Regions from separate parts of the uncultured Devosia sp. genome, predicted to be linked through region 2. Evidence: predicted binding sites of a transcription regulator. Region 2 holds the regulator's gene; each other region holds the start of a gene.
What was found. Region 2 encodes LexA, which represses DNA repair genes until DNA is damaged. Its sites were predicted from a motif close to TGTTCNNNNTGTGTTCNG; they were not measured.
Positions count from the first base shown of each region.

Region 1: ACFE8X_RS11560 (2'-5' RNA ligase family protein) is a predicted target of LexA. The motif match lies at 3,631-3,648, and genes of this name have one in related genera.
Region 3: ACFE8X_RS02435 (DUF3072 domain-containing protein) is a predicted target of LexA. The motif match lies at 3,314-3,331, and genes of this name have one in related genera.
Region 4: ACFE8X_RS01880 (PA0069 family radical SAM protein) is a predicted target of LexA. The motif match lies at 3,139-3,156, and genes of this name have one in related genera.

Region 1 covers NZ_CAXTKA010000009.1:2,504-7,929, forward strand. The annotation lists gene ACFE8X_RS11545 (acyltransferase family protein) at 1-1,181, opposite strand, end outside; gene guaA (glutamine-hydrolyzing GMP synthase) at 1,304-2,869, shown strand; gene ACFE8X_RS11555 (AAA family ATPase) at 2,916-3,398, opposite strand; gene ACFE8X_RS11560 (2'-5' RNA ligase family protein) at 3,661-4,296, shown strand; gene ACFE8X_RS11565 (tetratricopeptide repeat protein) at 4,384-5,208, shown strand; gene der (ribosome biogenesis GTPase Der) at 5,246-5,426, shown strand, end outside.
Region 2 covers NZ_CAXTKA010000005.1:100,537-105,962, forward strand. The annotation lists gene glp (gephyrin-like molybdotransferase Glp) at 1-1,068, shown strand, start outside; gene lexA (transcriptional repressor LexA) at 1,208-1,918, shown strand; gene ACFE8X_RS08075 (hypothetical protein) at 1,918-2,250, shown strand; gene ACFE8X_RS08080 (YybH family protein) at 2,272-2,643, shown strand; gene ACFE8X_RS08085 (IlvD/Edd family dehydratase) at 2,813-4,624, opposite strand; gene ACFE8X_RS08090 (2-dehydro-3-deoxygalactonokinase) at 4,914-5,426, shown strand, end outside.
Region 3 covers NZ_CAXTKA010000001.1:508,253-513,678, forward strand. The annotation lists gene ACFE8X_RS02425 (dipeptide ABC transporter ATP-binding protein) at 1-1,167, shown strand, start outside; gene ACFE8X_RS02430 (alpha-glucosidase) at 1,327-2,991, opposite strand; gene ACFE8X_RS02435 (DUF3072 domain-containing protein) at 3,071-3,295, opposite strand; gene ACFE8X_RS02440 (Mrp/NBP35 family ATP-binding protein) at 3,523-4,602, opposite strand; gene fsa (fructose-6-phosphate aldolase) at 4,739-5,392, opposite strand.
Region 4 covers NZ_CAXTKA010000001.1:390,508-395,933, reverse strand. The annotation lists gene ACFE8X_RS01895 (ribonuclease HII) at 1-59, opposite strand, end outside; gene ACFE8X_RS01890 (phosphotransferase family protein) at 251-1,138, opposite strand; gene ACFE8X_RS01885 (HAD family hydrolase) at 1,216-1,911, shown strand; gene ACFE8X_RS01880 (PA0069 family radical SAM protein) at 1,919-3,067, opposite strand; gene ACFE8X_RS01875 (DHA2 family efflux MFS transporter permease subunit) at 3,449-4,933, shown strand; gene infA (translation initiation factor IF-1) at 5,032-5,250, opposite strand.

The DNA.
Region 1 (5,426 bases), on a different contig from region 2:
AGCGATCGCGCCCAGTCGATCACCGGCTTTTCCAGCCAGCGATACGACAGCGCCGCGATCACGCCGGTGATGCCCAGGATGACCGCGCTGCCCAAGGCAAAGCGATCCGGCCGCTCCATCATGCCCTGCGCGATATCGGGCAGCCAGTATAGCCGCGCCAGTTCGAGCACGATGTAATGCCAGACATAAAGCCCGAAGGAAATCTTGGCGACAAAGGCCACGACCGGATTGTCCAGCAGCCGCCCCACCAGCACTGTCGAGGGCAGCAGCGCCAGGATAATCCCGACCACGATGTGATAGATTGGATAATCATAAGGGATGCGCAAGAGCCCGTAAAAATCGCTCGGCTCCGTCAATCCATATTGCCACAACAGCCACCCTGCCAGCGCGATGCCCGCCACCGCGCCAAGGTCGAACACGACCGAGCGGCTCCTCGCAAGCATCAACTGGACCCCGGCCGCCAGCGCCCCGATTGCGAACATGGCGAAAAAGCCGAACGGGTTGAACCACGGCATCCACACCTTGGCCCCGCCCTGCAGGCCATTGTTCCAGCCCCGCTTGACCGGGCTGACCTGTACCAGGTTGACGAACAGCCAATGGGCCGCCAGCGCCGCGACGATCACCCCCAACCAGGCGAGCCGTGCCGGCCACCCCTGCAGCCGGCCGCGCCCCAGTGCGAACAGCGCCCAGAACCCCAGCGGCAACATCACGTAGGAGCTGGCCTCCATGCCGATCGACCACAGCGGCCCATCGATCTCGACCGGAAAATACGTCGTCCAGTGCCAGTCGCTGATCAGCAAGAGCCCCGCCACATAGCGCCAGACCAGCCAGATATTCAGCTTGAACCCGAATACCGCAAAGCTCAAAACGAAACTCACCGTCAACGCCAGCCAGAACCCCGGCACGATGCGCGCCAGCCGCCGCAAGGCATAGATGCGCAGCGACGGCATCGGCTCGCCCCGGTCCATTGCCTGCCAGAACGGACGCGCCAGCAAAAACCCGCTCAGCACGAAGAACATGGCGACCCCGAACCCGCCCACGATATTGAACATATGGACCAGCGGCTGCCGCCCCAGCGCCGAGCCGCCATCGACCCGTTGCGCCAGGTGATGCGCCAGCACGATGCAGCAGGCGCTGGCCCGCACGAAATCGGCGCCCAGCAGGCGATTGTCGACGGCCATTACGGTGTTTCCTCCAGCACGCGGCGCGACCGTCGGGAAAACCGTCCCAAATGTCAAATCACGCAAGCCCGCCCTGCGTCCCAACGCTTGCACAACCGCCGATCGGGCGTTAAAGCCTCGCCATGACAGCACCAGCCATCGAGTCCCAGAGCATCCTGATCGTCGACTTCGGGTCGCAGGTCACCCAGCTCATCGCCCGCCGCATTCGCGAGACCGGCGTGTATTGCGAGATTCACCCCTTCCAGCACGCCGAGGCCGCCGTCCTTGCGATGCGCCCCAGGGGCATCGTTCTATCGGGCAGCCCCGCCTCGACGCTGGATGCCAACGCCCCCACCGTACATCCCGCCATTCTCGCGGCCGGCGTGCCGATCCTGGGCATCTGCTATGGTCAGCAGGCCCTCTGCATTGCGCTAGGGGGCAAAGTCGAGGCCGGTCACCACCGCGAATTCGGCCGCGCCGAGGTCAAGGTGCAAAAACTCTCCGCCCTTTATGACGGCGTCTGGGAGCTCGGCTCGGAACACCAGGTCTGGATGAGCCATGGCGACCGCGTCGTCGCTCTGCCCGAGGGCTTCGAGGTCGTCGGCACCTCCGCCAACGCCCCCTTCGCCATGATCGCCAACGAGACACGCCGCATCTGGGCCGTCCAGTTCCACCCCGAAGTGGTGCACACCCCCGATGGCGCCCGGCTTTACGCCAATTTCGTGCACCACATCTGCGGCATCGAGGCGTCCTGGACCATGGCCGCCTACCGCCACAAGATGGTCGAGAAAATCCGCGCCCAGGTGGGGTCCGAAAAGGTCATCTGCGGCCTCTCCGGCGGCGTCGACTCATCCGTCGCCGCCGTGCTGATTCACGAGGCCATCGGCGACCAGCTTACCTGCATCTATGTCGATCATGGTCTGATGCGTCTCAACGAGAGCGAACAGGTCGTCACCATGTTCCGCGACCAGTACAACATCCCCCTGGTCCACGTGGATGCATCCAACGTCTTCCTGCGCGAGCTCGACGGCCAGTCCGATCCCGAAACCAAACGCAAGATCATCGGGCGCCTGTTCATCGAAACCTTCGAGGCCGAAGCCCAAAAGCTGGGCGGCGCCAGGTTCCTCGCCCAGGGCACGCTCTATCCCGACGTGATCGAAAGCGTCTCCTTCACTGGCGGACCGTCGGTCACCATCAAGAGCCACCACAATGTCGGCGGCCTGCCCGAGCGCATGAACATGGCGCTGGTCGAGCCGCTGCGCGAACTGTTCAAGGACGAAGTGCGCGCCCTCGGTCGCGAACTCGGCCTGCCTGAAAGCTTCATCGGTCGCCATCCCTTCCCGGGACCAGGCCTCGCCATCCGCTGCCCCGGCGGCATCACCCCCCAAAAGCTCGACATCCTGCGCCGCGCCGACGCCATCTATCTCGATGAAATCCGCAAGTCCGGGCAATACGACCAGATCTGGCAGGCCTTCGCCGTGCTTCTCCCCGTCCAGACCGTCGGCGTCATGGGCGATGGCCGCACCTACGAATTCGTCTGTGCCCTGCGCGCCGTCACCTCCGTCGATGGCATGACCGCCGATTTCTACCAGTTCGACATGAGCTTCCTCGGCCGCACCGCCACCCGCATCATCAACGAAGTCCGCGGCATCAACCGCGTCGTTTACGACATCACCAGCAAACCCCCCGGCACCATCGAGTGGGAATAAGACGGCAAGAGCCGGCGCAAGACCGGCGCTGCTGCTGCAAACAACTTTAAGGAACGAACTCGTCCGGCAATGGTGGTTCAAACAGGCGCGTCCATTCCTTGAGCTTGATCTCGGGAATATGAAAAGTGCCCGGCGGAAGCTGCGCATTCCTGGCCTTGATGCGCTCCAGCAACACCTCTTCGGAGGCGTCGGCAAAATGGATTGCAAAGCCCGCACCCAGCTTGCGCGCTTTTGCCCGAAGCGCGTCGCGCTCGCTTCTGGTCCAGAAACCAAAATCCAGGATCACATCCAATCCCAGGACCAAAGCTCTCGCGGCCGTCTCCCACAGCAGCGCCTCGATCGCCGCGTGCCGCGCGTTATGTCTTGAGAAGTCGGCCTCATCGCTATGGTCGTGAACGTCGTTGCCGAACAGACTGACGTGCCACTCATCGACGGTAAGCCGGAGAGCGGAATACTTGACCTCGAGCTGGCGCGCCAAGGTCGTCTTGCCGCTCCCTGGAAGTCCCACCATCGCGTGAAGGATTGCCATTGAAAGCCCGCCGAAACCGCTTGATACCAAGGGCACCTCTAGCCGCATTGGCGTCGGACAGCAACCGGTCCAGCCCGATCTGCACCTGACGAGCCGCACTAGATTTCGTGGCCAGCACCACTCTGGATTCCGTGACCATCGCACCGCGCAAATCGGGAATAGACCGCGCGGCCTGGCCGCATATTGACATCTTCAGATCGACAATTGACCGATCTCGGCCATTGTCCTAGTCTAGAACAAATAGGGAACATAGGGCCATGACATGGATGGACAGCTCGATTTCTTTAGCGGTGGCGGATCGGATCGCAGGTTGAGGGCACCGGACGCGCCGCGCGACGCCAACACATTCCGCTATTACTTCTCCATCCTGCCGCCGCCGGCACTGGCCCAGGATATCGAGCGCGGGGCCGCGCTGTTGGCCCGCCGCCACGGCGCGCGCAATCTCATCCGCGCCGACCGGCTGCACGTGTCCCTCAACGGCGTGTGGCGCAGCACGGACGAGATCGAGTCCGTCCTGCTGGACGACGCGTTGGAGGTCGGGAACGCGGTCCGTCGTCCCGGTTTCGATATCGCCTTTGACACGCTGCTGACCTTTGCCGGCCAAAGCCGCTCCCAGACGGGCGGTCGCAGCATCGTCCCCACGGTGCTCACTTGCTCCAATGGCGCCCGCGAGGTTGTGGCGCTCTATGCCGATATTCGCCGCGAGATGCAGCGGCTGGGCATGCCGGTCGGCGCGAAGTCCACCGTGCCTCATCTCACCATCTGGTATGGGCCGCAGCGCGTGCCCGAACGGCTGCTGAAGCGGCCGTTTCGCTGGCCCGTGCGCAAGTTCTGGCTGGTCCGCACCGCAGCCGGCCAGAAGCGCCCCGATACTATGGGCGAATGGTCCTTGGGCTGAGCGGCGCGGCGTGTCCTGGCGCATTTGCATTCCCTCCCCAGCATGCTAAACGTGCGCCCCATTCACGTTTCGACCTTTAGGCAGGCCATGTCCCAGGACAATATCTTTCGCGAAGTCGACGAGGAACTGCGCTCCGATCGGATGCGCTCGTTCTGGCGCCGTTTCGCGCCCTATATTATCGGCGCTGCCGGTCTGGTTGTGGTCGGCGTTGCCGTCAACGAAGGCTGGAGCTGGTACCATGCCAACAATGCCGCCAACTCCTCCGACGAACTCTATGCTGCCTTCGATCTGGCCAATGGCGGCGATATTGCCGCGGCGCAGGCCCAGCTCGATACGCTGATCGCCGACGGTTCGGGCAGCTATCCCATGCTGGCCCAGTTCAAGCAGGCCGGCCTGCTCGGCAAGGACGGCAAGACCGCTGAAGCTGTTGCCGCCTATGATGCCCTGGCGATCGATAATTCCAATCAGCGCCTGCGCGAACTGGCTTTGGTGCTCGCCGGCACGCTTCTGGTCGATACCGGCACCCTGGCCGATGTGCAGCAGCGCGTCGAAACCATTGCCGCCGAGGGCAATCCGCTGCGCAACGCGGCGCGCGAGGCGCTTGGCCTCGCCCAGTACAAGGCTGGCGACTTCCCCGCCGCGCAGGCGAGCTTTGAGGCCGTGGTCAACGACCCGCAAAGCCAGAGCACCGTCCGCAACCGCATGGGCTATTACCTGGCCCAATTGCTGTCCGAGGGTGCCATTGCGCCGGCTCCGACCGATAAGGCCGCCGAAGACGCTGCCGCGGCGGTTCAGGATATCATCGGCGACGACGCGCCGGCCACCACGCCAGCGCCAGCTCCGGCTGCCACGCCCGCGCCCCAGGCGGCCACCCCCGCAACGCCCCCGCCGGTCGAGCCGTCCCTGGAATAGGCCGGCCGCCGTCTGCATGATCGGATAATTTGCCCCAATGACCGTCACCGTTGCCATTGTCGGTCGTCCCAATGTCGGCAAATCCACGCTCTTCAACCGTCTCGTCGGCCGCAAGATCGCGCTGGTCGACGACACGCCGGGCGTGACCCGCGATCGCCGCGAGGCCGAGGGCCGCATTGCCGACCTGACCTTTCGCGTGCTCGACACCGCTGGCTACG
Region 2 (5,426 bases):
CCGTTCAACGCCAGCGCGATGGACGGTTACGCTGTGCGGGCGCGGGACGCGGCGCCGGGCGCCAGCCTGCGCATAATCGGCATGTCGCAGGCCGGGGCGGGTTTTGCCGGGGTGATGGGCGCTGGGGAATGCGTGCGCATCTTTACCGGCGCGCCGGTTCCCCAGGGGGCGGATGCGGTGATCATGCAGGAACTGGCGAGCGTCAACGGGCAGCATGTCCGGTTTGCCGAACAGCCGCAGCCGGGACGCAGCATAAGGCCAATGGGCAGTGATTTTGCCGTTGGGCAGACGCTGGTTGAGCCCGGCACGCGGCTCAATGGCCTGCACCTGGCGGTGGCGGCGGCGGCAAACGTGCCGACGCTTATGGTGGGCCGACAGCCGGTCATTGCGCTCTTGGCGACCGGGGACGAACTCGTGCCGCCGGGCAGCAGGCTTGGCGCGGACCAGATCGTGGCGTCCAACAGCTATGGGCTTGGGCCCCTGCTCGCGCCTTATGGCAGGATCGTCGATCATGGGATTGCCGGGGACGATCGCGCCGGGCTGACGGCGCGGCTGCGCGACATGTTCGCGGATGAACCCGATATCGTGGTCACGACCGGGGGAGCCAGCGTCGGGGATCATGATATCGTCCAGGACGTGCTGGTGGCGCTCGGCGTGACGCTGGATTTCTGGCGCATCAATATGCGGCCGGGCAAGCCGCTGATGTTCGGCACGCGCGGCAAGACGCTGGTGTTCGGCTTGCCGGGCAATCCGGTTTCGGCGCTAGTGACCGCAGTGGTGTTCATCAAGCCGGCATTGCGGCTGTGGCTGGGCGCAGGCGCGGCGCCGGGGCGGTATTGGCGCCTGCCGCTGGCGGCGCCTACGCCGCCGAACAGCGTCCGGCGCCATTTCATGCGCGCCCAACTGGTGCACGAGGAGACCGGGACGGCCCTGCGGCCCATAGCGGAAGTGGATAGCGGGCATACATCGTCGCTGGCGCAGGCCGACATGCTGATCGTGCAGCCCGAGCACGACCCCGGCCAAGCGACGGGGACGATGGTGGACGCAATCAGTATCGGGCAGTTCTAGGCAAGTCCGGCAAGGACACAGGCAGTCGATTTGCTTGCCCGACTAAATTTAACTGGTCGCGCCTGTGGGATATTGCAGAACATAACTGGAACACGTATGCTCGTTCAGTCTTTGTTCCGATTCCCGACCGAGGGGCCCAATGCTCACGCGCAAACAACACGAACTGCTGATGTTCATTCATGAACGGATGAAGGAAAGCGGTATCCCGCCCTCGTTCGACGAAATGAAAGACGCGCTTGACCTGGCGTCCAAGTCGGGCATCCACCGGCTAATCACGGCGCTGGAGGAGCGCGGCTTCATCCGGCGCTTGCCCAATCGAGCCCGGGCGCTGGAAGTGGTCAAGCTGCCCGACTCGATGAACCCGTCGCTGGGTGGGCGCAAGTCGCGGTTCGAGCCAAGCGTGATCGAGGGCAACCTGGGACGCGTGGCGGCACCGCCGATGCGCGGCACGGTGGAGGATTATGCCCGGCCGGTGTCGATTCCGGTAATGGGGCGGATTGCGGCCGGCACGCCGATCGAGGCCATCCAGAGCCATTCGCACACCATCTCGGTGCCGCCCGAAATGCTGGGCGCGGGCGAGCATTTCGCGCTGGAGGTGCGCGGCGACTCGATGATCGAGGCGGGAATTTTCGATGGAGACACCGTGCTGATCCGCAAGCAGGATTCGGCAGGGACCGGCGAGATCATCGTGGCGCTGGTCGATGATGAGGAGGCGACGCTGAAGCGCCTGCGCCGCAAGGGCAATACCATTGCGCTCGAGGCGGCCAATCCGGCTTACGAGACGCGAATTTTCGGGCCCGATAGGGTCAAGGTGCAGGGACGGCTTGTCGGGCTGCTGAGGAAATATTGATGCGTTTTGCCCTGATTCTGGTTGGACTTCTTATGCTGCCACAGGCGCCGGCATTTGCCCAGGAAGCAAGCGCCAGTGAGACACGATGCTGGGTGGGAAACATCACGTTTTCGGCAGGCATGGCGATCAGCGCCGGTGACGGGACCGCGGTATGCAAAGCCGGAAGCGGATGGACGAAGGCCGAGGCCGCGACGCCCGTGGCCGGGTGCCTGCTCGAGGGTAAGTTGTCCTCGGCGGGCGCTATCGTGGGTATTCGCAACAATGACAGCTTGCTGCTGCAATGCGATGCCGGCGGGCGCTGGGTGACGATCGATACTGCCGCGCAGAGCTAGCGGTGCGGCGGAGGCATCCAAATGGCCGATAGTGCCGAAGAGGTCATGGCGCTCTATCGCGCGCGTATTAACGGCCATGACTTCGACCGGCTGGCAGCCCTGATCGCCGACAATGCGGTGTTCTGGTTTGGCGATGGCTCGCATGTTGGGTTGGCCTCGATCCGGGCGGCGTTCGAAGCGACGTGGAAACGGTTCGAGAACGAAACCTACTGGCTGGAAGATCTACAATGGCTGGCCGTTGGTAGCGCGGCCGCCTCATGTATCTATGGGTATTGCTGGCGAGCCACGATCGGCGGGGTGGAGCGATCGGGCCAGGGCCGAGGGACCTCGGTGGTTCGCGACGGCAGGACCGGCTGGCAGATCGTGCATGAGCATTTGAGCGCTTTGCCTTGATCGCGTTGGCAGATGCAATCGCAGCCTTTGAGGTATCGAGCGTCGGTGTTGATCGGGCTTTTGAACCGAGGTGGGGGTCGTCTGCGTTCACCGAAATACGCCACTGCCACCTAGGCGAAAAAAGGCCCGCCAATTTGGCGGGCCCGTTGTTTTTCGGTTGGCGTTCTGACTAGTGATTGTCGCGCGGGATGCCGTTGGTCTGGGCGATGCGCTGGTATTTTTCGGCGGGCTTGAGGATGGCGCCGTCGCCGAGCTGGCCGACGATGCCGCGCTGGATTTCCTGCCAGGGGGTCTGGTGCTTGGGGAATTTATAGCCGCCCATGGATTCCAGATCGGCGCGGCGCTTCGCGATTTCGGCGTCGGAAATCAGGATATTGGCCTGACCCACATTGAGATCGATGCGGACGCGATCGCCGGTGCGCAGGATTGCGAGGTTACCGCCTGCTGCTGCCTCGGGGGAAGCATTGAGGATGGAAGGCGAGCCGGACGTACCCGACTGGCGGCCATCGCCGATGCAGGCGAGAGCGGTGATGCCCTGCTTGATGAGGTATGCGGGCGGGCGCATGTTGACGACTTCGGCCGCACCCGGATAGCCGATCGGGCCGGCGCCACGCATGAACAGTAAGGTGTGCTCGTCGATTTCGAGAGCCGGATCATCGATGCGGTGGTGGTAGTCCTCGGGACCGTCAAACACCACGGCCTTGCCCTCGAAGGCACCGGGGCTGGCCGGATTGGCGAGATAGCGATCACGGAATTCGGTCGAGATCACGCTGGTCTTCATGATGGCGTTGTCGAACAAATTGCCGCGCAGGACCAGGAAACCGGCTTCGGTCTTGAGCGGGTTGTCGAAGCGGCGGATGACCTTTTCGTCCTGGATCGGGGTGTTGCGGCAATTTTCGCCGATGGTCTTGCCATTGGCTGTGGGCGCGTTCTCGCGGATGAGGCCCTGGCTCATCAATTCGTTGACGACGGCCGGAACGCCGCCGGCGTGGTAGTAATCCTCGCCCAGATATTCGCCGGCGGGCTGCAGATTGACCAGCAGCGGCACCTTGTGGCCATAGGTCTGGAAATCCTGTAGTTCGAGTTCGACGCCGATATGCTTGGCAATGGCCTGGATGTGGATGGGCGCGTTGGTCGAGCCGCCGATGGCGGAGTTGACCACGATGGTGTTGATGAAATTGTCCTTGGTCAGGATGTCGGAGGGCTTGAGGTCCTCGTGCACCATGTCGACGATGCGCTTGCCGGTGCGATAAGCCATTTCCTGACGATCGCGATACGGCGCGGGAATTGCCGCGGATCCCGGAAGCTGCATGCCCAGCGATTCGGCCAACGAATTCATGGTCGAGGCGGTGCCCATGGTGTTGCAATAGCCGGTCGACGGGGCCGAGGACGCGACCAGTTCGATGAACTTGGCGTAATCGATTTCGCCGGCCGCCATCATCTGGCGGGCCTTCCACACGATGGTACCGGAGCCGGTGCGCTCGCCCTTGTGCCAGCCATTGAGCATGGGGCCGACCGATAGCGCGATGGCGGGGATATTGACGGTGGCGGCGCCCATCAGCATGGCCGGAGTGGTCTTGTCGCAACCGATGGTCAGGACCACGCCGTCGAGCGGGTAGCCGTAGAGAACCTCGACGAGGCCCAGATAGGCGAGATTGCGGTCAAGGCCCGCGGTCGGGCGCTTGCCGGTTTCCTGAATCGGATGCACCGGAAACTCGATGGCGATGCCGCCGGCTTCGCGGATGCCCTCGCGGACGCGTTCGGCCAGGACGATATGATGCCGGTTGCAGGGCGACAGGTCCGAGCCGGTCTGGGCAATGCCGATGATGGGCTTGTCGGACTGCAGTTCTTCGCGCGACACGCCGAAATTCATGTAGCGTTCGAGATAAAGCGCCGTCATATCGGGATTGTCGGGGTTGTCGAACCAGGCGCGCGAACGCAATTTCTTGGGAGCCGCACTGCCGCCGTTACCTGCAGTCATGTTGATTGTCCTTAATGATCCGTGCGGCAATCCGGCGCCGCTCGTTTGAGCCGTTTTAACATGGCTGGGGCCAGTGTGAACGCTATTCCGCGAAAAAATCATACTAATGGCGGGGCAGGCCCAATCGGCGGTCATTTCTTGCTGGACGCCCTGACGTGCTTACCCCACGAGGGGACGAGGCGGCGCGGGCCGGATCATCTGCCCGGACGGTCCGTGCAAATGGGCTGGTTGAAACGACGATCTGCGACTAGGGTCGCGCCGCCATAACGGTGTCGTCATAGAGGGTTTCGTGAACAGTTCAGTAGATTGGGTTGCGGTCGATTGGGGCACTTCCAACCTTCGGGCCTGGGGGATCGACGACACAGGCGGCATAGCGTTCGCGAAAACGTCGCCGAACGGCATGGGCAAGCTGGCGCGCGAGCAGTTTGCGGGGGCGCTTACCGAATTGCTGGCGGATGTCGAGGGGCCGGCCGGCCGGCCGATCAGCGTGTTGATCTGCGGCATGGCCGGTGCGCGCCAAGGCTGGCTGGAAGCACCGTATCTGCAGGCGCCGACCGATCTGCGGGCGCTGCTGGATGGCGCCGTGCATCCCGAGATGCCCGACGCGCGGTTCCGACCGACAATTCTTCCGGGCGTGTGCCAGAAAATGGCCGGGTCCGACAACGTCATGCGGGGCGAGGAAACCCAGCTCCTCGGGCTGGCCGCGCTTAATCCGGGGTTCTCGGGCGTCGTGTGCATGCCGGGAACGCATTCGAAATGGGCGCAGCTTTCCGGCACTCATATCGAGCGTTTTGCCACGGCG
Region 3 (5,426 bases), on a different contig from region 2:
GGGCTGGAGCTGCGCCATGGCGAGCGGTTTGCGCACCAGCTCTCTGGCGGGCAGCGGCAGCGGGTGATGATCGCCATGGCACTGGCCAGCCAGCCGGACATCCTGATCGCCGACGAGCCGACATCGGCGCTGGATCTGATTACCCAGAGGCGGGTGCTCGACCTGATCGCGGAAATCTGCACGCGGCGGCAGATGGCGCTGCTGTTTATCAGCCATGACCTGAAAGCGGTGGCCTGGCTGTGCAGCCGGGTGGCGGTGATGCACGATGGGCTGCTGGTGGAAACGGGGCGGGTACGAGATGTTTTGGGTGCGCCTAAGCAGCCGTATACGCAAAAGCTGGTTGCCGCATCGCGGTTCGAGCTGCCGTCGGCGGACCGGTCGACGGCTGGCGAGACGCTGTTGCAGGTGCGTGGCGTCAGCCGGGTCTATCGGCAGGGCGGCCTCTGGCCGTTTGCCGGCAAGCCGTTGCGGGCGGTGGATGATGTCAGTTTTGCTGTGGGCACGGCGGAGTGCGTGGCGCTGGTGGGGCCATCGGGATGCGGCAAGACCACGCTGGCCAAGATCATCGTCGGGCTGGATCAGGCGAGCAGCGGCGACATGGTTTTTGCCGGGGAAGCCTATCATGGCCATGACCTGCCGAAGGCGCGGCGGCGCGACATATCGCTGGTGTTCCAGGATCCGTTCGGCAGCTTTGATCCACGATTGACCATCGCTCAATCGGTCGGCGAGCCGCTGCGGCTGGAGCGGCTCGACGGCGGGGCGCGGGCGGAACGGATGATCGAGGCGGTGGAGGCAGTCGGGCTGAGCCGGGAAATGCTGGGGCGCTATCCGCACGAGTTTTCCGGGGGACAGCGGCAGCGGTTGGCGATCGCACGGGCACTGGTCACCAGACCCAGGCTGCTGGTGCTGGATGAGCCGGTGTCGGCGCTGGACGTATCGGTGCGCGGGGAGGTGCTGGCGCTGTTGGCGCGGCTGCGGGCGCAATTCGGGCTGACCTACCTGGTGATCAGCCACGATTTGGAGATGGTGCGCGCCATGGCCGACCGGGTGCTGGTGATGGAGGCGGGGCGGATCGTGGAGGAAGGCAAGCCCAGTGAGATATTCAGCCGGCCGCAACACCAATTGACGCGGGATTTGGTCGCGGCGCGGTTGCCGGAGGTGGGGTAAGCGGGCCACGCCCTCGTGGTTCGAGGGTCGCTGCGCTCCCACCTCACCATGAGGGCTACTGGTAGCCCCGCGGTGAGGGCTACTGGTAGCGCGATTCCAAAGTAGCCCTCATGGTGAGGCGCGAGTTCTTCACGAGCCTCGAACCACGAGGGCGTGGCACTATTCCAGCCGGCCGATGTAGCTGCCGAAGGGCTCCAGGTCGATGCCGCCGTCCATGGGGGCGGCGGTGACACCGGGGCAGTCGAGGCCGTGGGGGGTAAGGCCCGGGGGGATGACGAATTCCTCCGATTCAGCGCCCATGTTGAAAACGCAGAGCACGCGCTCGTTGCCATGGTTGCGGGTGAAGGCGAGGATATCGCCGGTCGAGTCCAGCAGGGTAATCTCGCCCTTGGCCAGGGCCGGGTTGAGCTTACGGAAGGTGAGCATGGCGCGGTAGAACTCGAGCACGGAGCCTTCGAGCTTGTCCTGGGTATCGACGGCATGGGTCAGGTGTTCGGCAGGAACGGGCAGCCAGGTGCGCTCGGCCGTGGAGAAGGCGCCGTTGCGGACATGGGTTTGCCAGACCATGGGCGTGCGGCAACCGTCGCGGCCCTTGAACTCGGGCCAGAACTCGATGCCGTAAGGATCGACCAGATCGGCAAAGGACAATTCGGCTTCCTTGAGGCCAAGCTCTTCGCCCTGGTACAGGCAGACCGAGCCGCGCATGGCCAGGATCAAAGTAACGGCGAGGCGGGTGAAGGCGGCTTCCTGGCCGTGGACGGCCCAGCGACTGACATGGCGCACGACGTCGTGGTTGGAGAAGGCCAGGCAAATCCAGCCATCGGGCGCCTTGGCTTCGGTCGCGGCGATCGAGGTCTTGAAATGCTCGGCGGAGAACTCGCCGCCAAGATAGTCGAACGTATAGGCCATGTGCAGATGATCGTCGCCCGAGGTGTATTGGGCCATGATCTCAAGCTGGTGCTGGCTGTCGCCGATTTCCCCGACGGTGGTCTTGCCGGGATATTCGTTCATCAGAGAACGCAGGCGCTTGAGGAAGCCCAGATTTTCCGGGCGGGACTTGTCGTAGATGTGTTCCTGAAAATTGTAAGGATTGACGGCGGGTGCGGTGGAGGCGTTGAAGTCCTCGGCGCGGACGACAGGATTGTTTTCGAGCCCAAGCGAACAGAAGTAGAAATTGACGGTATCGAGGCGAAAGCCATCGACGCCGCGCTCGAGCCAGAAACGCATTTCGCCCAGCAAGGCATCCTGCACGTCGGCGTTGTGAAAGTTGAGATCGGGCTGCGAGACCAGGAAATTGTGCTGGTAATATTGCATGCGCCGGCTGTCCCAGGCCCAGGCGGAGCCGCCGAAGATGGAGAGCCAGTTGTTGGGTGGGGTGCCATCGAGCTTGGCATCGGCCCAGACATACCAATCGGCGCGGGCATTGGTGCGCGAGGAGCGGCTTTCGGAAAACCAGGCGTGCCGGTCCGAAGAGTGGGAGATCACCTGATCAATGATCACCTTAAGGCCCAGCGAATGGGCCTTTTGCACCAGATGATCGAAATCCTCTAGCGTGCCGAAGCTGGGATCGATGTCGCGGTAGTTGGAGACGTCGTAGCCAAAATCCTTCATCGGGGAGGTGAAGACCGGCGACAGCCAGATGGCATCGACCCCCAGATCCTTGACGTAATCGAGCCGGCTGGTGACCCCGACCAGATCGCCGACGCCATCGCCGTTCTGATCCTGGAAGGAGCGCGGATAGATCTGGTAGATCACCGCGCCGCGCCACCAATCGGCATCGGTTTCGAGCTCAGGTTCGTGCCTGGGCTCGGTCATCATGGTCATCGACATCAGCGCGCTCCGGTGGTTGCTCGTGCGTCAATAGCACCAGCAGGAACGGCGCCAAAGCCCATTGCAGACAAAATCAGCGACCCATTGCCTGACGCAGCGCGTCGATGCGCTTGGAGGCTTCGGCCTTGCTCAGATCGTCGGCGAACTGGTCGGGCTGGTGGGCCTCCTCGCTCAAGGTCTTGAGATAGGACGTCTGCGCGCCGGTCATCGGTTCGTCACCGGTGGTCCAATCGTCGGGATCCTTTTCGAGATTGGAATTGGGCTGGTCGGCAAGCTTGGGATTTGGCGTGGTGGACATAGAGAACCTCACAAGAACTGTTCTGTTAATGTTCTAGCACAGTGCTGGTTCCGGGGGATTAATTTTTACGGTGATGCGAGTTGGCGCCACAGGACCAGGGTGACCTGGTGCAACTGCGCGGACGAAATTTGTCCAAGCCATTCGGCATCATCGCGCTCTATGGTCGCGATCTTGCTCGGCACCTTGGTGATCGAACGAGTTTAAGGAATGCCTTGCCTTTGCCAAGGTCACGTTCGCAGGGCCGGCGTGCCCGCCAGAATGCGGCGGGCGATGGTGGTGAAGGCCTGGGCTTCGGGGCCGGCGAAATCGGAGACGACGACGGGTTGGCCGCCGTCGGAGGTTTCGCGGATCGTCATGACCAGGGGAATGGCGCCGAGGAAGGGCATATCGAGGCTGCTGGCTGCCGTTTCGGCACCGCCGGTGCCGAAGATGTCGTAGCGCCTGCCGGTGTCGGGAGCGATGAAATAGCTCATGTTTTCGACGAGGCCAAGCAGAGGCACGTTGAGGCGGCGCAGCATGTCGATGGCTTTTTTGGCATCGATCAGTGCGAGTTCCTGGGGGGTGGAGACGATGACGACACCCGTCACCTCGGCCTGCTGGAACAGCGAGATATGAATGTCGCCGGTGCCGGGGGGCAGGTCGATAACCAGAATGTCGAGATCGCCCCAATCGGTTTCGCGCAGCAGTTGACGCAGCGCCGAGGTCGCCATCGGGCCGCGCCAGACGACGGCCTGGTCCGGATTGAGCATGGAGCCGATCGACATGGCTTTGATGCCAAAGGCGTCATGGGGGATGAAGATGCCATCGGCGCGCACGGCGGGCTTGCCTTCAAGACCGAGCAATTTGGGAATGGACGGTCCGTAAAGATCGGCATCGAGCATGCCGACGCGCAGGCCTTCGGCTTGCAGGGCCAAAGCGAGATTGACGGCGACGGTGGATTTGCCGACGCCGCCCTTGCCGGAGCCGACGGCGACGATGTGCTTGACGCCGGAAACGGGCGATTTGGGAGCGGGACCGGAGCGGCCCTGGGCGGCTGCCTGGCCAGTGGCGGGTGGGGCTTTGTCGGAGGTCAGCGAGACCATGATCTTGCGGCCGGGAGCGACAGTGGCTGCAGCGGCCTGGGCGGCTTCGCGGGCTGGGCCGAAGGCGGCTTCCATGCCGGGGGCCACGGCGATGGCGAAAGCGACGGCGCTGGTGGTGACGATGATTTCGGACAGGCCGGCATAGCCGGACAGGGCGCCGCCGCCGGGGATGTCGACGCTGGCAAGAGCGGCTTTGATGGCGGCGGCGAGGTTGGGGTCGGCCATGGTTTGCCCCTGTCTGGATCGGGCGTTGCCGCGTTCACGGTGTCATCTCGGGCGAAGGCCGGGATCCATCTTGAAATCTCAGGATGGGCCCCGGCCTGCGCCGGGGTGACACCGAGTTTGTTAAGGCTGCGGAGGCCTAGAGGATCGACTGACCCGTGGCTTTCCAGTCCTTGAGGAAGCCTTCGATGCCGGCATTGGTCAGGGGGTGCTCGGCCAGTTTGCGGATGACGGCTGGGGGCATGGTGGCGACGTCGGAGCCGGCCAGGGCGACCTGGGTCACGTGATTGGGGGTGCGGATCGAGGCGGACAGGATTTGCGTCTCGAAATTGTAGTTGTCGTAGATCTGGCGGATATTTTCGATCAGCTCGACGCCATCGAGATTGATATCGTCGAGGCGGCCGAGGAAAGGCGAGACATAGGTGGCGCCGGCCTTGGCGGCGAGCAAGGCCTGATTGGCCGAAAAGCAGAGCGTGACATTGGTCTTGATGCCGCGTTCCATGAAGGTCTTGGTGGCCTTGAGGCCGGCCAGGGTCAGCGGGAGCTTGACGACGACGTTTTCGGCCAAGGCGGCGAGGACTTCGCCTTCGGCGATCATGCCGTCATATTCGAGCGAAGCGACTTCGGCAGAGACCGGGCCGGGCGTGACGGCGCAGATTTCGCGGACGACTTCCTTGAAATCGCGGCCGGACTTGGCAATGAGCGAGGGATTGGTGGTGACGCCATCCACCAGACCGGCCTCGTGAAGCTCCCTGATGTCCTTGATTTCCGCAGTATCGACAAAGAACTTCATTATTCCCTCCTAAATGGCTGTGTCATGCGCGCTG
Region 4 (5,426 bases), on a different contig from region 2:
TGCGCCGCCAACTCATGGCTGTAGTCCGGCGCTGCCTGCGGTATTGATTCGATAACCATGGCCGCAGCATCCGCGCTTGCGCCGCCGTGTCAACGCCAAGTGTGAACCGCACCGCATAAACGCCTGTGTTCAAGGCCTGTATTCGGCTCTCCAGCCTGCTATGATCGTGGCATGCCGGTGGGTAATCAGAGATCGATGATGCTTGCAAAACCGGTACCATGGCCAGCCCTGCCCGCAGGGTGGCGCAGTACTAGACCGGCTGCCGGTCTGCCCAATGGCGGTAAAAGCCCAGCAAGGTCGCCAGCATGTCAGGATTCTCGAGCGCCCAGGCGATCTCGACCAGATGCAGCACCCCGGTCAAAAGGTTGATCCGCTCGCGGTTCAGCGCTTTACCGGTCATTGCCTCGTATTCGCCAATGATCCTGGCCGTCAAGTCATGAGACACCAGGCTTGGATAGACAAATTCCTGCTGCAGCGGACCAAAGCCGGAATCGGCGAAATCGTAAATGCCGTTGAGCCGCCTGCGCTGGTGATCAAACGCCATGTTCCAGCCATGACCATCGAAAAATCCGTAGACCTCGCCAAGCGGGTCCGGTGGTAGCTCTTGCCAGGCGACCAGCGTGCGCTCGGCCAGGGCGCGATCCACGCCACTCAGTTGAGGCAGGGCGCGTTCGGCGACATAGTCCGGGTGGGGCCAGCCTTCGAGCGCCTTGGCGCCCGCGTCCGCCATCACCTGGCGCTCGAGCCTATGCAGTTGGGCAAAAAACTGTGCCATCGCCCGCGCCAGGTGTTGCCGGTCATCATCTGGCAGGCGCTCATAGTCGGCAGTCAGCAGATGCTCGCCCTTGAGCTTGCAATGTCGAGAGAACCGGCGCGGGGTCTCGAACACTTCCAGATCGGGCACCGGCGTGGCGATGACAGGGCGGATCGCGGCCAGCAGTCGCGCCTCCATAGCCAGCGCCCGCTCGGCGTCCGCGTTGCGCGGAAACTTGAAGATCAGCCTGTCATCGACATCGACCGCGACACTATCCCAGCCTTCCGACAACAGGCTGAAGCTGGAGCCGGCCAACTCGGGAAAGGTTGCAACAATGATCGGCGCAAGCTGGTCGAGCGACATGTCCGGGTCAACCATTGGCATTATACTCACTCCGTCAGGCAGTTGACTTTCCTCGCGGCGACGCTCAACTCATCACCGTTCATCAAGGTGGCAATCTCGTGCATCCAAGATCCGGCGCAGCCCTGCTTTTTGATATCGATGGTACGTTGGCCGATACCGATCCGCTACACCTCGAAGCGTTCAATCGCACTTTCGAGCCCTATGGCCATCATTTCGACAAGGCCCGCTTCGCGCTCGAACTGCAGGGCAAGGCCAATGAAGCCATCGCCCGCCGCTTCGTACCGGACCTGTCGCCAGAGCAGCAAATGGCGGTCATGGCGGGTAAGGAGCAATTGTTCCGCGACCTGGCCGGAACCGAAATCCATGCCGTGCCCGGCCTGTTCGAACTGCTCGATCTCGCTGATGCCAGCGGCCTGCCCATGGCGGCCGTCACCAACGCGCCACGGGCCAATGCCAGCCTGATCCTTGATGGCCTGTGCATCCGAGATCGCTTTCGCGCCTTGGTGATTGGTGACGAACTCGCCCATGGCAAGCCGCACCCATTGCCCTATCTGGAGGGCCTGCGCCTGCTCGGGGCTGACGCCGGTCTATCCGTAGCCTTTGAAGACTCCCGAACCGGCATTGCCTCGGCAACGGGGGCCGGCCTCAGGACCATCGGCATCAGGACCAGCCTGGCGCATCCCGACATGATCGCCGCCGGCGCCTCCATGTCCGCCGATCGCTATGATGACGAGGCCTTGTTGCGCTTCATCGCCGCTATCGTCGAACGCCTCGAGGTCGTGGCCAGTAGCTGATTGTGCCCTAGAACAGGCTCATCTGCCGGTCCTCTCCCTTGGGTGGCTCGAACAGATCGGTGCGGATCGCCGGCAGCTTTTCGTCCAGCCCATAGCGCTTGCGCGCTTTTTCGAAACGCTGCTGCAGCAGCGCCGCATAAGGACCTTCCCCGGTCATGCGGCTGCCAAAGCGCGGATCGTTGTCATGGCCGCCGCGCGTGTCGCGCACCAGCGACAGGACGTGGCGCACCCGGTCCGGAAAATGGCGCAGCAGCCATTCGCGGAAAATATCGCGCACTTCCCCGGGCAGGCGCAGCAGCACCATGCCGGCGCCCTTGGCGCCCTGCGCTGCCGCCGCGTCCAGGATGCGCTCGAGTTCCATGTCGTTGATCGCCGGGATCATCGGCGCCGCCAGCACCGATACCGGCACGCCCGCTTCGCTTAGCAGCCGGATCGCTTCCAGCCGCCGCGCCGGCGAGGACGCGCGCGGCTCCATCTTGCGGCTCAGCTTGTGATCCATCGAGGTCATCGAAATACCCACCTTGACCAGCCGCAACTTGGCCATTTCGGTCAGCAAGTCGAGATCGCGCACGATCAGCGCCGACTTGGTGACGATGCTGACCGGGTGCCTGGTTTCCAGCATGACTTCGAGAATGCCGCGTGTCAGCTTGTGCTTACGCTCGGCCAACTGGTAGGGGTCGGTATTGGTGCCCATGGCAATGCGCTTGACCTTGTAGCTTTTGGCTCCAAGTTCCGCCCGCAGCGTTTCCACCGCATTGGTCTTGACATAAATATCGCGCTCGAACTCGATCCCCGCCGAATGGCCCAGATAGGCGTGCGTCGGCCGCGCAAAGCAGTACGAACACCCATGCTCGCAGCCACGATAGGCATTGATCGAGCGATCAAAACCCAGATCGGGGCTATCATTGGAGGTGATGATGGTCTTGGCCCGCTCCATATGTTCGACGGTTTCGAAAACGGGCAACGGCTCGACACTGCTCCAGCCATCGTCGAACCCTTCGCGGACCTGCTTTTCGAAACGCCCGCTGCGATTGGACTGCGCGCCCCGTCCGCGATTGCGGCTCGGATCGACCAGTTCCCGCCGTGCCAGATCAGCGTCGCGGCTGCGGCTGAGCTTTTCCAACGCTTCGAAAGAGGGCGCCTGGTAAAGGGCCATGCTCATCTCCTACAGGGCGCCCGGCAGTCGAATCATGGCTGCCGGCCCGGGCTGACAGATAGCAGCGTCATAGGAACATAACAAGAACATACCGTATGTCGCGCGCGTTAGGCGGCATGAGGATGGCTCTCGTGCATCCTCGTGGATGGACACGGAAACGCTCTTGGACTAGACATGCTGCCCCGTCCAGGCGGCTCGCCGGGCACCTTAAATTCGAGCGTTCGCCTTTGTCGGACTTTGCGCCCCCGCTGAATATGTCGTCTGGTCGTCTTGTGCCGCCATGCTGACATTGGTTGTCGTATAATTATTGCAAGGTGTTGTCGAAGCCTGCCGGGGTCGCTCGTCGCTGCGGCAGTACAGATTGGATCGAAGGAAAATCCCATGGCCACCGATAGTATTGCCGATTTCGACGCCGCACGCTCGCCAACAGAGGGCCTCGAAGACCATAGCGCCCGCAACCGCCTGGTGATCGGCCTGCTGCTGGTGTCGGCCTTCGTCGTCATCCTCAACGAGACCATCATGGGCGTGGCCTTGCCCCATTTGATGACGGATCTGGAGATCACCGCCAGCGCTGCGCAGTGGCTGACCACGGCGTTCATGCTCACCATGGCCGTGGTGATCCCGATCACCGGCTTCCTCCTGCAGCGTCTCAATACACGGCCGGTTTTCATTCTGGCCATGTCGCTGTTTTCCGCCGGCACCTTGATTTCGGCCCTGGCGCCGGGCTTTGCCGTGCTGGTCATCGGCCGCATCGTTCAGGCTTCGGGCACCGCCATCATGATGCCGCTGCTGATGACCACGGTGATGAACCTGGTGCCGCCTGAGTCGCGCGGCAAGACCATGGGCAATATCTCGATCGTCATCTCGGTGGCGCCCGCCATTGGACCGACCATTTCCGGGCTGATCCTGTCGGTGCTCGACTGGCGCTGGATGTTCATCCTGGTGCTGCCGATCGCCCTGGCTGCGCTGGCTCTTGGCGCCTCGCGGATCAAGAATGTCACCACGCCCACCAATGCGCCGATCGATCTGGTATCGATCCCGCTGTCGGCTATCGGCTTTGGCGGGTTCGTCTATGGCCTGAGCGGGCTGGGCGAAGCGGCGCTGCATCCGCCCGTCGTCTCGCCCTGGATTCCCCTGCTGGTCGGGGCTGCGGTCATCGCCCTGTTCGTGTTGCGCCAGGTGCAGTTGCAAAAGCAGGACCGCGCTTTGCTCGATCTGCGCACCTTGACCAACAAAACCTTCACCATCGCCACCGCCATGATGGCCATCTTGATGATGTCGATGTTCGGCGCCTTTATCCTTTTGCCGATCTATCTGCAAAACGTTCTGGGCCTGACCACCTTGCAAACCGGCTTGCTTCTGCTGCCTGGCGGCCTGATCATGGGGCTTTGCGCACCCAAGGTGGGCAGCCTGTTCGATAAGATCGGGCCGGCGCCCCTCGTCATTCCAGGCGCGCTTCTGCTGAGCGTGGCACTATGGGGCCTGACGCTTGTGCAGCAGGATACCTCGTTCTGGGCTGTGCTCGGCGCCCATCTGGTGCTCAGCGTCGGCCTGGCGCTGATGTTCACGCCACTCTTTACGGTCAGCCTTGGCGCGCTGCCGCCCAATCTTTATTCGCACGGCAGCGCCATGATCGGCACGACCCAGCAGGTTGCCGGTGCAGCGGGCACGGCCCTGTTCGTCGCCATCATGACCTTGCAAGCGGCAGGATTGGCCGCGGGCGGCGCCGAAGCGCTGGCTGCGACCACGGGCGGCATCAAGGCGGCTTTCCTCTGCGGCGCCATCATTTCGCTGCTTGCCGTGGTTGCGGCCTTCTTTATCCGCAAGCCCGTAGGTGGCCAGCCAGGCATGAGCCACGGCCACTGACGAGAAGGCATAACAATCCCGGTCGCCTCTGGCGGCTGGGGCTTATCGGTATTTGCAAGATATTTGCCCGGCCTGATGCGTCCGCCGGACGAACGGCTTTAGCGGAAGCGGTAAGTCAGACGGCCCTTGGTCAAATCATAGGGCGTCATTTCGCACAGCACCTTGTCGCCGGCAAGCACCCGGATGCGGTTCTTGCGCAGCTTGCCGGCGGTGTGGGCGATGATCACATGATCATTCTCCAATTTGACCCGGAAGGTCGCATTGGGCAGCAATTCGGTCACCACGCCCGGAAATTCGAGCACGTCTTCTTTTGCCATAAAGGCTCCTGAGCAGCCCCGGAACGGGCCGGAGAATGTCGGCGGTCTGGTCCGGGTATGTGGGGATCATCGCCATCAAGACAACCGGGTTGCCCCAGAGGCTCGACCGGCAGGATGGTCGGATGCCTTGATATAGTGCATTACACATGATTTGTGAATACGCGCTTGTGAGCGAC